One region of the Raskinella chloraquaticus genome, then DNA from elsewhere that is predicted to be linked to it. Evidence: riboswitches for the same ligand, from Rfam matches in the RefSeq annotation. Region 1 holds a riboswitch; the other holds the start of a gene.
The links. A riboswitch is a leader RNA that binds a small molecule or an ion and turns the genes downstream of it on or off. The one in region 1 is predicted to bind thiamine pyrophosphate.
Positions count from the first base shown of each region.

Region 2: another riboswitch for thiamine pyrophosphate. It lies ahead of thiC (phosphomethylpyrimidine synthase ThiC); the one in region 1 lies ahead of thiM (hydroxyethylthiazole kinase).

Region 1 is NZ_JAKFWN010000043.1:26,079-30,502, forward strand. It holds gene thiD (bifunctional hydroxymethylpyrimidine kinase/phosphomethylpyrimidine kinase) at 1-468, opposite strand, end outside; gene thiE (thiamine phosphate synthase) at 465-1,124, opposite strand; gene thiM (hydroxyethylthiazole kinase) at 1,121-1,888, opposite strand; TPP riboswitch at 1,880-1,983, opposite strand; gene ACINK1_RS13975 (DMT family transporter) at 2,029-2,946, opposite strand; gene ACINK1_RS13980 (fumarylacetoacetate hydrolase family protein) at 3,024-4,193, opposite strand; gene hpnA (hopanoid-associated sugar epimerase) at 4,336-4,424, shown strand, end outside.
Region 2 is NZ_JAKFWN010000001.1:79,902-84,325, reverse strand. It holds gene thiC (phosphomethylpyrimidine synthase ThiC) at 70-1,926, opposite strand; TPP riboswitch at 1,975-2,093, opposite strand; gene ACINK1_RS00435 (fused MFS/spermidine synthase) at 2,134-4,251, opposite strand.

The DNA of each region.
Region 1 (4,424 bases):
GCCTTCGTCACGCGCCATGACGCCACCGGCCAGCCGTGCCGCCTCCGGCAGATTGGGCGTCACCAACAGCGCGCGGGGAAAAAGGTTGGCAATCAGGGCATCCACCGCTCCATCATCAATGAGCGCCGCGCCCGATTGGGCAACCATCACAGGGTCAAGCACGATGAATGGGCACTCGCGCGCCATCAGCCCGTCAGCGACAGCACTGATCGTCTCACGATTGCCGAGCATGCCGATTTTGATCGCCTTGACGGCGAGATCGTCAAAAACCGCGTCCATCTGCGCACGGATGATGGCGGGCGGCACGGCATGAATGGCCGTCACGCCCTGCGTGTTCTGGGCGGTAAGCGCGGTGATCACGCTCGCCCCATAGACACGCTGGGCAGCAAAGCTCTTCAAATCCGCCTGAATGCCCGCCCCGCCGCTTGAATCCGAGCCGGCAATCGTCAGCGCAATGGGAATCGTCATCGCCGGTTTGCCCGCGCTTTGGTGATTTCGGCAGAAAGGCGCGCTGCCGCCATGGCGGGCTCGCCATCTGCAAAAATTGCCGAAATAACGGCAATACCATCAGCGCCCGCGGCGATCACCGACCCACAATTATCAACCGTGATACCGGCAATCGCGCATATCGGCAGATCAGCGCGACGCGATCTGAGCACATCGACCAGACGACGAAACCCGTCCAGTCCCAACGGCGCCGTCTCATTGACCTTGCTGGCGGTCGCAAATACGCCGCCAAGTCCGACATAGTCGATCACCTCGAGCGGCGCGGCACGCGCCTCCGCTTCGCTGCGCACCGTCAGGCCAATAATAGCGTTGGCGCCCAGAATGCGCCGCGCGGCGTCCGCCGGCAGATCATCCTGCCCGACATGGACCCCGTCAGCCCCGCAGGCCATCGCGATGTCAACCCGGTCATTGATGATCAGCGGCACGCCTGTCCCCGCAAGCGCTGCTTTCGCGGTCATTGCCAGATGAAGAAAAGCGTTCGTGGACATGGATTTACAGCGCAATTGCAGCAGGCGGACGCCGCCGGCAGCCGCCGCGCGCAGCGCGTGCGCCATCTCGATGCCCGGCGTCACATCAGGGTCAAAAATGGCGTAAAGCGACAGATCAAGAGATGTCATGACAATCTCGCCCTCTCGCTCAGTATCGCGTCATCCATCGCATGCAGCGCATCGATGAGATGGACCGAGAAACTACCCGGACCTTGTGCTTTTTGTGCCGCGATCTCTCCGGCAACGCCCATCACGATGTGCCCGGCAATGGCTGCGAGGATCGGTTCGCGCGTGACTGACACAAAGGCCGACATCAAGGCCGCTTCGGCGCAGCCGATCGCCGTCACCTTTTGCAGGAAGGGATGTCCGTTGCCGCAGATGACGGGCGTCCTCCCGTCGCTGACGCAATCCGAAGCTCCGCTCACGGCAATCGTTACGCCGCCTGCAAGCGCACGCGCCTGAATGACGTCCGCCTGCGCCGGCTCGTCAAACAACGCACCATATTCGCTGCCATTGAGCCGGATGATGCGCGGCGATTTTGCAAGCAGCTCTTGGGCAAATCGGCCACGATCCGCCGAGCGATCAATAAAGACCGGGTCAAGGACCCAGGGCTTGCCAGTTTCACGCGCTGTGTCGACCGCAATACCCACCGCCTCGCGCCGCTCACGGTCGAAAGTCCCGAGATTGACCAGAAGCGCATCGGCGCTCGCGACAAAGGCACCAATCTCTTCCGGCGACACCGTCATCGAGGGAACAGCGCCGATGGCAAGCAAGACGTTGGCCGTGAACTGGGCCGCAACGATATTTGTCAGACAATGGACACGCGGCTGTCGCCGTCGCAAATGACGAAGCGCTTCACCCAAATCGGCTACTGACGGACGCAACGCGCTCAAGATCTCGATTTCCTCCGCCGGCATGACCCGGTTCAGGTTCGACGGGTTGGACGTCACCTCTCAGCCTGATCATTCAGGCACCCCGACGAGATGACGGGGAATGTAAGCGTATGGCGGGTTTTTGGCAAGGCGCTGGCGCCTCAGCGCGGCATGCGGGCGGCGGCCTCGTATTTTGCTTTAAGCCCCAGCTGACGCTCGCGGAAGATGACGAACATGCCCGACAGAATGACGACAAGACCGCCAATGATGGTCTGCGTGCCCGGCACATCGCCAAACACAAACCAGCCCAGCATCGTCGCCCAGGCAATCGACGTATATTCGAAGGGCGCGATGAGGGACGCATCGGCATATTTGAAGCTGGTCGTAAGGAGAAGCTGGCCAACGCCGCCGCTGACCCCGATGGCCAGCAGCAGGGCTGCTTCGCCAGGCGTTGGCATCACCCAGCCGAAGAGCGCGCTCGCCAGACCAATCGCCGCGCCACCCAGCGAAAAATAGAAGGCGATGGTTGGCGGTTCTTCCGTTGACGTCAAAGCCCGCACCGTCACCATGGCGAAGGCTGAACAGACCGCCGCGACAAGGCACAAGAGGGCGCCGATGGCCGCCGCACTCGGAGACGTTGTCAACGCTTCGCCCAGATGCGGCCACAGGATGATCAGCACGCCCACCATCCCGATACCAACCGCTGTCCAGCGATAAATGCGCACGCGCTCATGCAGGATCGTTGCGGCAAAAATCACTCCGAAAATCGGCATCGCATAGCCGATCGCCGTCGCATCGGGCAGCGGAATATAGGACAGACCGGCAAAGCCGAGCGCCATAGAGCTGATACCGATACAGACGCGCAACACATGGGCGAAGGGCCGTCTGGTCGCCAGCGCAGCGCGCACCGGGCCACGCATGGCAATGTAAACCAGGATCGGAATGACGGCAAAGAGCGAGCGTGCAAAGACGATTTCACCCGTCGGCAGGCGGGCCGCCACCAGCTTCACCATCATCGCCATGACGACAAAAACAAAGGTGGCGGCGATCTTGAAGACAATGCCGTAAAGTTCGCTCAAGGTCGCCTGCCTTCCCGTTGCTGTGGATCATCACAACAGGGCACATCTTTCACCGTCGCTTGCCGTGACAACCCCATCTAGATGAGGCCGCGCGCTGAAAGATTGCGTATCAGTGCCGCCGTTCCAAAGCGCCACGGTGGCGCGTCATCGGTGGGGCGGACACGATTGACGAGACTGCCAAGCTTGCTGCTGCGAATGGTGACGATATCGTTGGTCTTGTGTGTGAACCCCTCGCCCCGATGGTCGCGATCCTCGATCGGCGCAAACATCGTACCGCAGAAAAGCACGAAACCGTCCGGATACTGATGATGAGGGCCAATCGTCTGTGACACCAGATCAAGCGGATCGCGCGCAATCGCCGTCATGGTCGAGGAGCCGGTGAGGCGAAAGCCGTCCTCGCCCTCGACCACCAGTTCGACATGGGCGCGGCGAATATCTTGAAGCGAAAAACTATGGTCGATCAATCGAACGAAGGGGCCGATGGCCGTTGAGGCATTATTATCCTTCGAGCGCCCGAGAAGCAGCGCCGAGCGACCCTCGACATCACGCAGATTGACATCATTGCCCAGGCTTGCGCCGACCAACACTCCGCGCGAATTGACGATCAGAACCACTTCAGGTTCCGGATTGTTCCAGCTTGAGCCCGGGTGGATGCCGATATCAGCTCCCGTGCCCACCGCGCTCATCGGTTGCGCCTTGGTGAAGATTTCCGCGTCTGGGCCGATACCGACTTCGAGATATTGTGACCAGGCGCCGCGCGCCATCAGTGTTTTTTTAAGCGCTGCTGCCTCGGGCGAGCCGGGTTTGAGGCCGGAAAGATCACGCCCCACACTGGCCAGAATGTCCGCCCTTATGGCATCCGCGCGCGCCGGTTCACCCCGCGCCTGCTCCTCGATCACCCGCTCCAGCAGGGACAGAATAAACGTGACGCCTGCCGCCTTGATCGCCTGAAGGTCGATGGGCGCAAGGAACGACAGACCGGCACCCCCTTGCGCGCCGCCCGCCAGAATGTCGTCCAGAGAGCCAAGCCGCTCACCCTTCACCTGACGTGCCGCCGCAGCAGGATCGTTTTCTTCACACAACACACTCACCAGCGGAAACGAGCGTGAGATGTCGTAGACCCCGTCATCATCAATGCGCACCACCGACGGACCGTCCTGATCAGCCCGCCAGACACGACCGATCAACGTCCCTGTCGTGCCATCGGCCGGCAAGGTGGTTTGCGCCGAATGATGTAATCTTGTCACAAATCCTCCATCCGGCGCCCCGATTGCCGCTGCCCATAATGATCCTTGTCCGCCACCGCAATCAACCTGAATTGCGTTGCGGGCTTGGTCTTCGCCTCATGGCCGATTATAGAGCCTTGCCGCGAGGCGGGAGACGGCCGGTATGGACTGGACAAAAAGCGGAACGATATTGGTCACCGGCGCCAGTGGCTTTGTCGGCGCAGCGGTGTTGCGTGCTCTTGCCGCAAAGGG
Region 2 (4,424 bases), on a different contig from region 1:
CACAGGCATCGAGAGGGAAACAAAAATTATTCTGGATAAGCACGCAAGTGAAAATCACTTCTTTCGCCGTCAATTTTCTCTCTTATCCACATACAACTTCCCCCCGCCTGCCATGAATTTCTCGCTCATCTCGGCCATGCCGGCGAGTGCGGTCTTCTCATTGTCGAGAAGCTCGGCTGCCTCTTTTCGGATGTCCTGGGTGATTTTCATCGAGCAGAATTTCGGCCCGCACATGGAGCAGAAATGCGCCGTCTTATGCGCGTCCTTGGGCAGCGTTTCGTCGTGGTAGGCGCGCGCCGTATCGGGATCAAGGCCGATATTGAACTGGTCCTCCCAGCGAAATTCGAAGCGCGCCCGGCTCATCGCATCGTCCCTGAGCTGGGCGGCCGGGTGGCCCTTGGCAAGGTCGGCTGCATGCGCGGCGATGCGGTAGGTGATGACGCCGGTCTTCACATCATCGCGATTGGGCAGGCCGAGATGTTCTTTCGGCGTCACGTAGCACAGCATCGCCGTGCCGAACCAGCCGATCATGGCGGCCCCTATGCCCGACGTGATGTGGTCATAGCCTGGCGCGATGTCGGTCGTCAGCGGCCCCAGCGTATAGAAGGGCGCTTCGCCGCATTCCTTCAACTGCTTGTACATATTGACCTTGATCTTGTGCATCGGCACATGGCCGGGGCCCTCGATCATCACCTGGCAGCCCTTGTCCCACGCCACTTTGGTAAGTTCGCCCAGTGTCTCCAGCTCGGCGAATTGCGCCCGGTCATTGGCATCGGCAATCGAGCCGGGGCGCAAGCCATCGCCCAACGAGAATGACACGTCATATTTGCGCATGATGTCGCAGATATCGCCGAAATGCTCGTAGAGGAAACTCTCGCGATGGCCGGCAAGGCACCAGCGCGCCATGATGGAACCGCCACGGCTGACAATGCCGGTGACACGATGGGCGGTGAGCGGCACATAGGCCAGGCGCACGCCGGCATGGATGGTGAAATAATCGACGCCCTGTTCGGCCTGTTCGATGAGAGTATCCTTGAACACCTCCCAGTCAAGCTTCAGCGGATCGCCGCCAACTTTTTCCAGCGCCTGATAGATCGGCACCGTGCCAATCGGGATCGGCGCATTGCGCAAGATCCAGTCGCGGATGTTGTGGATGTTGCGACCCGTTGAGAGGTCCATCACCGTGTCCGCTCCCCAGCGGATCGACCACACCATCTTTTCCACCTCTTCGGCAACCGAGGATGTGACCGCCGAATTGCCGATATTGGCATTGACCTTGACAAGGAAATTGCGGCCGATCGCCATCGGCTCCAGTTCCGTGTGATTGATATTGGCGGGGATGATGGCACGGCCACGGGCGATTTCCTCACGCACGAATTCCGGCGTGATGAAGGGCGGAATGGCAGCACCGAAGCTCTCGCCATCGGCGATGATGGCCTCAGCGTTGTCGAGCGCTTTCTCACGGGCCAGATTCTCGCGATGCGCCACGTAAATCATTTCCGGCGTGATGATGCCGGCGCGGGCAAATTCATATTGCGTCACCATCTGCCCGTCCTGACCAACACGCACCAGACGATTGGCGGGGCAGGCGGGCACGAGCTTATCGAGCGGCACGAAGCCATTGTCCTCGGGCTTCACCGCGCGGGGTGTTGCGGCGGCGAAATGGCGTCTGGCGATCCATTCTTCGCGGATTTGCGGCAGGCCGTTGGCCAGATCGATTGTGGCTTTAACGTCTGTATAAGGGCCCGAGGCATCGTAGACCCGGACCGGCGGCTCGCTGGCTGATGGGTCAAGCGCGATCTCGCGGTAGGGAACGCCGATGCCGTGAAGACCGGGGAACTGCCCGTAGCGCTTGGCCGAGCCGGTGACGGGCCCGGTGGTGACGGTTTGCGGCGCGGCAGCTTCAGGCTTCTGGTGAATGGTCATGACGTATCCTCCACATGTGTGACGGGCACGGGCAGGGGGAGGGAGCGCTGGTTGCGCAAGATCCGTCCCTCCGCCGGCATGACCCGGATCAGGTTCAAGGGTCACCGCGCCGGCAATCTGCCTGTCGGTATCTCAGCCCTCTCGGCAGGGCCCCCCTCGGATAGGTGTCAAGGTCTGCTTCCTGTGCCTGAAAGTCAATGCGGTGGATTACTCCGCCACCCGCCCGATCAGATTGTCCCAGTTGACGATGCTGAGCAGGTTGGCGTTGGCGTCCGTCCACAAAAGCGTGCTTTTGCCATCGTCACGCCACTGCGACAGGCCGGATTTGATGTCGGGCGCAGCAAAAAGCGCCGCATCGCGCGTGTAAAGCGCCCAGCTCACCGTGTCATCGCAATCATCGCTGGCGGACGGCGTTTCAAACCAGCCGACATTGAGACTGAATTCCTTCGACAGCCCGCGATGGAGCGGCGCCAGCCCGAAGACGTCGATCTCGAAATTGATGGCAAGAATACCGCCGGGCGCCAGGTGCCTGAGATAGATGTCGAAGGCTTCTTTTGTCATCAGATGGAGCGGCGGCGAGGCGCCGCGAAAGGCATCGACGACGAGAAGATCGAACTTGCCGGGCGTGCCGGCGGCAAGCTCGCGCTCCAGCAGGATGCGCCCGTCGCCATGGAAAACCTGCACCTTGGCCTTGCTGTCGCGCACGAAGGAGAAATGCCGGTTGGTGAGGTCGGTCACAGCCGGGTTGAGCTCATAGACACGCATGTCATCACCGGGTTGACCAAGTGCTGCCAGAACGCCGACACCAAGGCCGACCGAGCCGATGCGAAGTGGCATTTTGCTTGCCGCAGGCCGGGCCCGCAACGCTGCAAGGGCGTGGCCGACGCCGGAGCCTGGCAGGAAGGCGCAATAAGGTTCATTGCGTCTGGCCGGGATCTGGTATTGCGAACCCTGCGGCACGCCCGCCTGCACCATGGTGAGCGAGAAGCGTTCCGGCTCGTCCTGATGTTCGCGAATAATTTTCACGACCCCGTAGAAATTGCGGATGCGATCGACGACGTCTCGCTCACTATGCGCCGTCTGCGACAGGGCATAGCCTGCACCAGCAATCGCTGACGCACAGCTGGCGATCAGCGCCAGGCGTTGCCCGCGTGCGCCTGGCTCGAGGCTGCGCCATGACAGGGCAGCACCCATCACGGTGGTAGCTATCAGGGCCAGCGGATATTCCCAGTAATCGGAGAAAATCAGCGGGGCAATCAGCGCCACCGCGATGCCGCCAAGGGCGCCACCGAGCGAAATCGCCATGTAAAAGCGCGGCAGGCGTGTGGCGGGCGGCTGCAGGCGGACCATTTCGGCATGGCAGATCATGCATCCTGCCGTCATCGTCGCGGCATTGAACGCAAGGCGCAGCAGCAGGCCCTCGCCTGGATCGCTGGGCACCAGCCCGACACTGGCGACTGCAAGCAGCACAAAGCCGATAAAGAACCCCAGCCGGTGATAGAGGTGCTGGTAGCCGAAGGCGATGATGAAGGTCGCAAGATAAAGCGACAGTGGCAAAATCCACAGGAAGGGGATGACGGCCGTCCACTGCGTCATCTGGTTGGTGGTCGCAATCAGCAGCACCGAGCCGAGCCCAGAGTAGACGAGCCATAACCAAAATCGATCGCTGGCGGCGGGCGCTGCGCTGGCGTCGGCCATCTCGCTCATCGTGGCGGGCGGGTTGGCTCGCATCAGGACAATCGCCGCGCAACCCGCCATGAGGAGCGCAAACACAACGAAAAGGCGCGACCACCCGATCGTCTGTTCGGGGCTGGAGAGCAACGGCTCGAAGATGAAAGGATAGCTCAGCAGGCCAAGAAACGAGCCTAGATTGGAGACGGCAAAAAAGCGCGAGGCCAATAGCGAGCGGTCGATCTGGGCAAGCCAGCGTTGCAGCAGGGGCGAGGTGGTGGACAGGACCATATAGGGCAGCCCGACGCACACCGTCAGCAGCGCCATGATGCGCCCGAGCGGATTGTCGGCGTTATCGGGTTTGTAGGCGTCCGACGGGGTAATCGGCAGAGCAAGCAGGGCAAGCCCGAGCAGGCCGATATGCAGGAGCGCCTGGGTGCGCGGCCTGATCGGTGCGGTGAGCGCGTAGGCGTAGCCATAGCCTGCCAGCAAAGCGAGCTGGAAGAACAGCATGCATACCGTCCAGGTCGTCGCGCTGCCGCCAAACCAGGGCAGGATGAACTTCGCAAGCACCGGTTGCACCTGAAACAGCAGAAATCCGGCTAAACCAAGGGTCGCCGAGAACATGATCTTGGTCAGCAATGCGGCGGGCATGGATCAACCTTTTTCCGGTAATGCGCGCTTTTGCTCATGGAAAGCTTGTGAAATCAAGATCCCTGAAGCAGTCAATTGCCACAAGACGCAGGGCAGGGGCGATATCGAACGCCTTGGCGGGAAGGTTTGGCACCGCTATGGTCCGCCCGGTAATGTTGCAAGCAAGCAGGTTT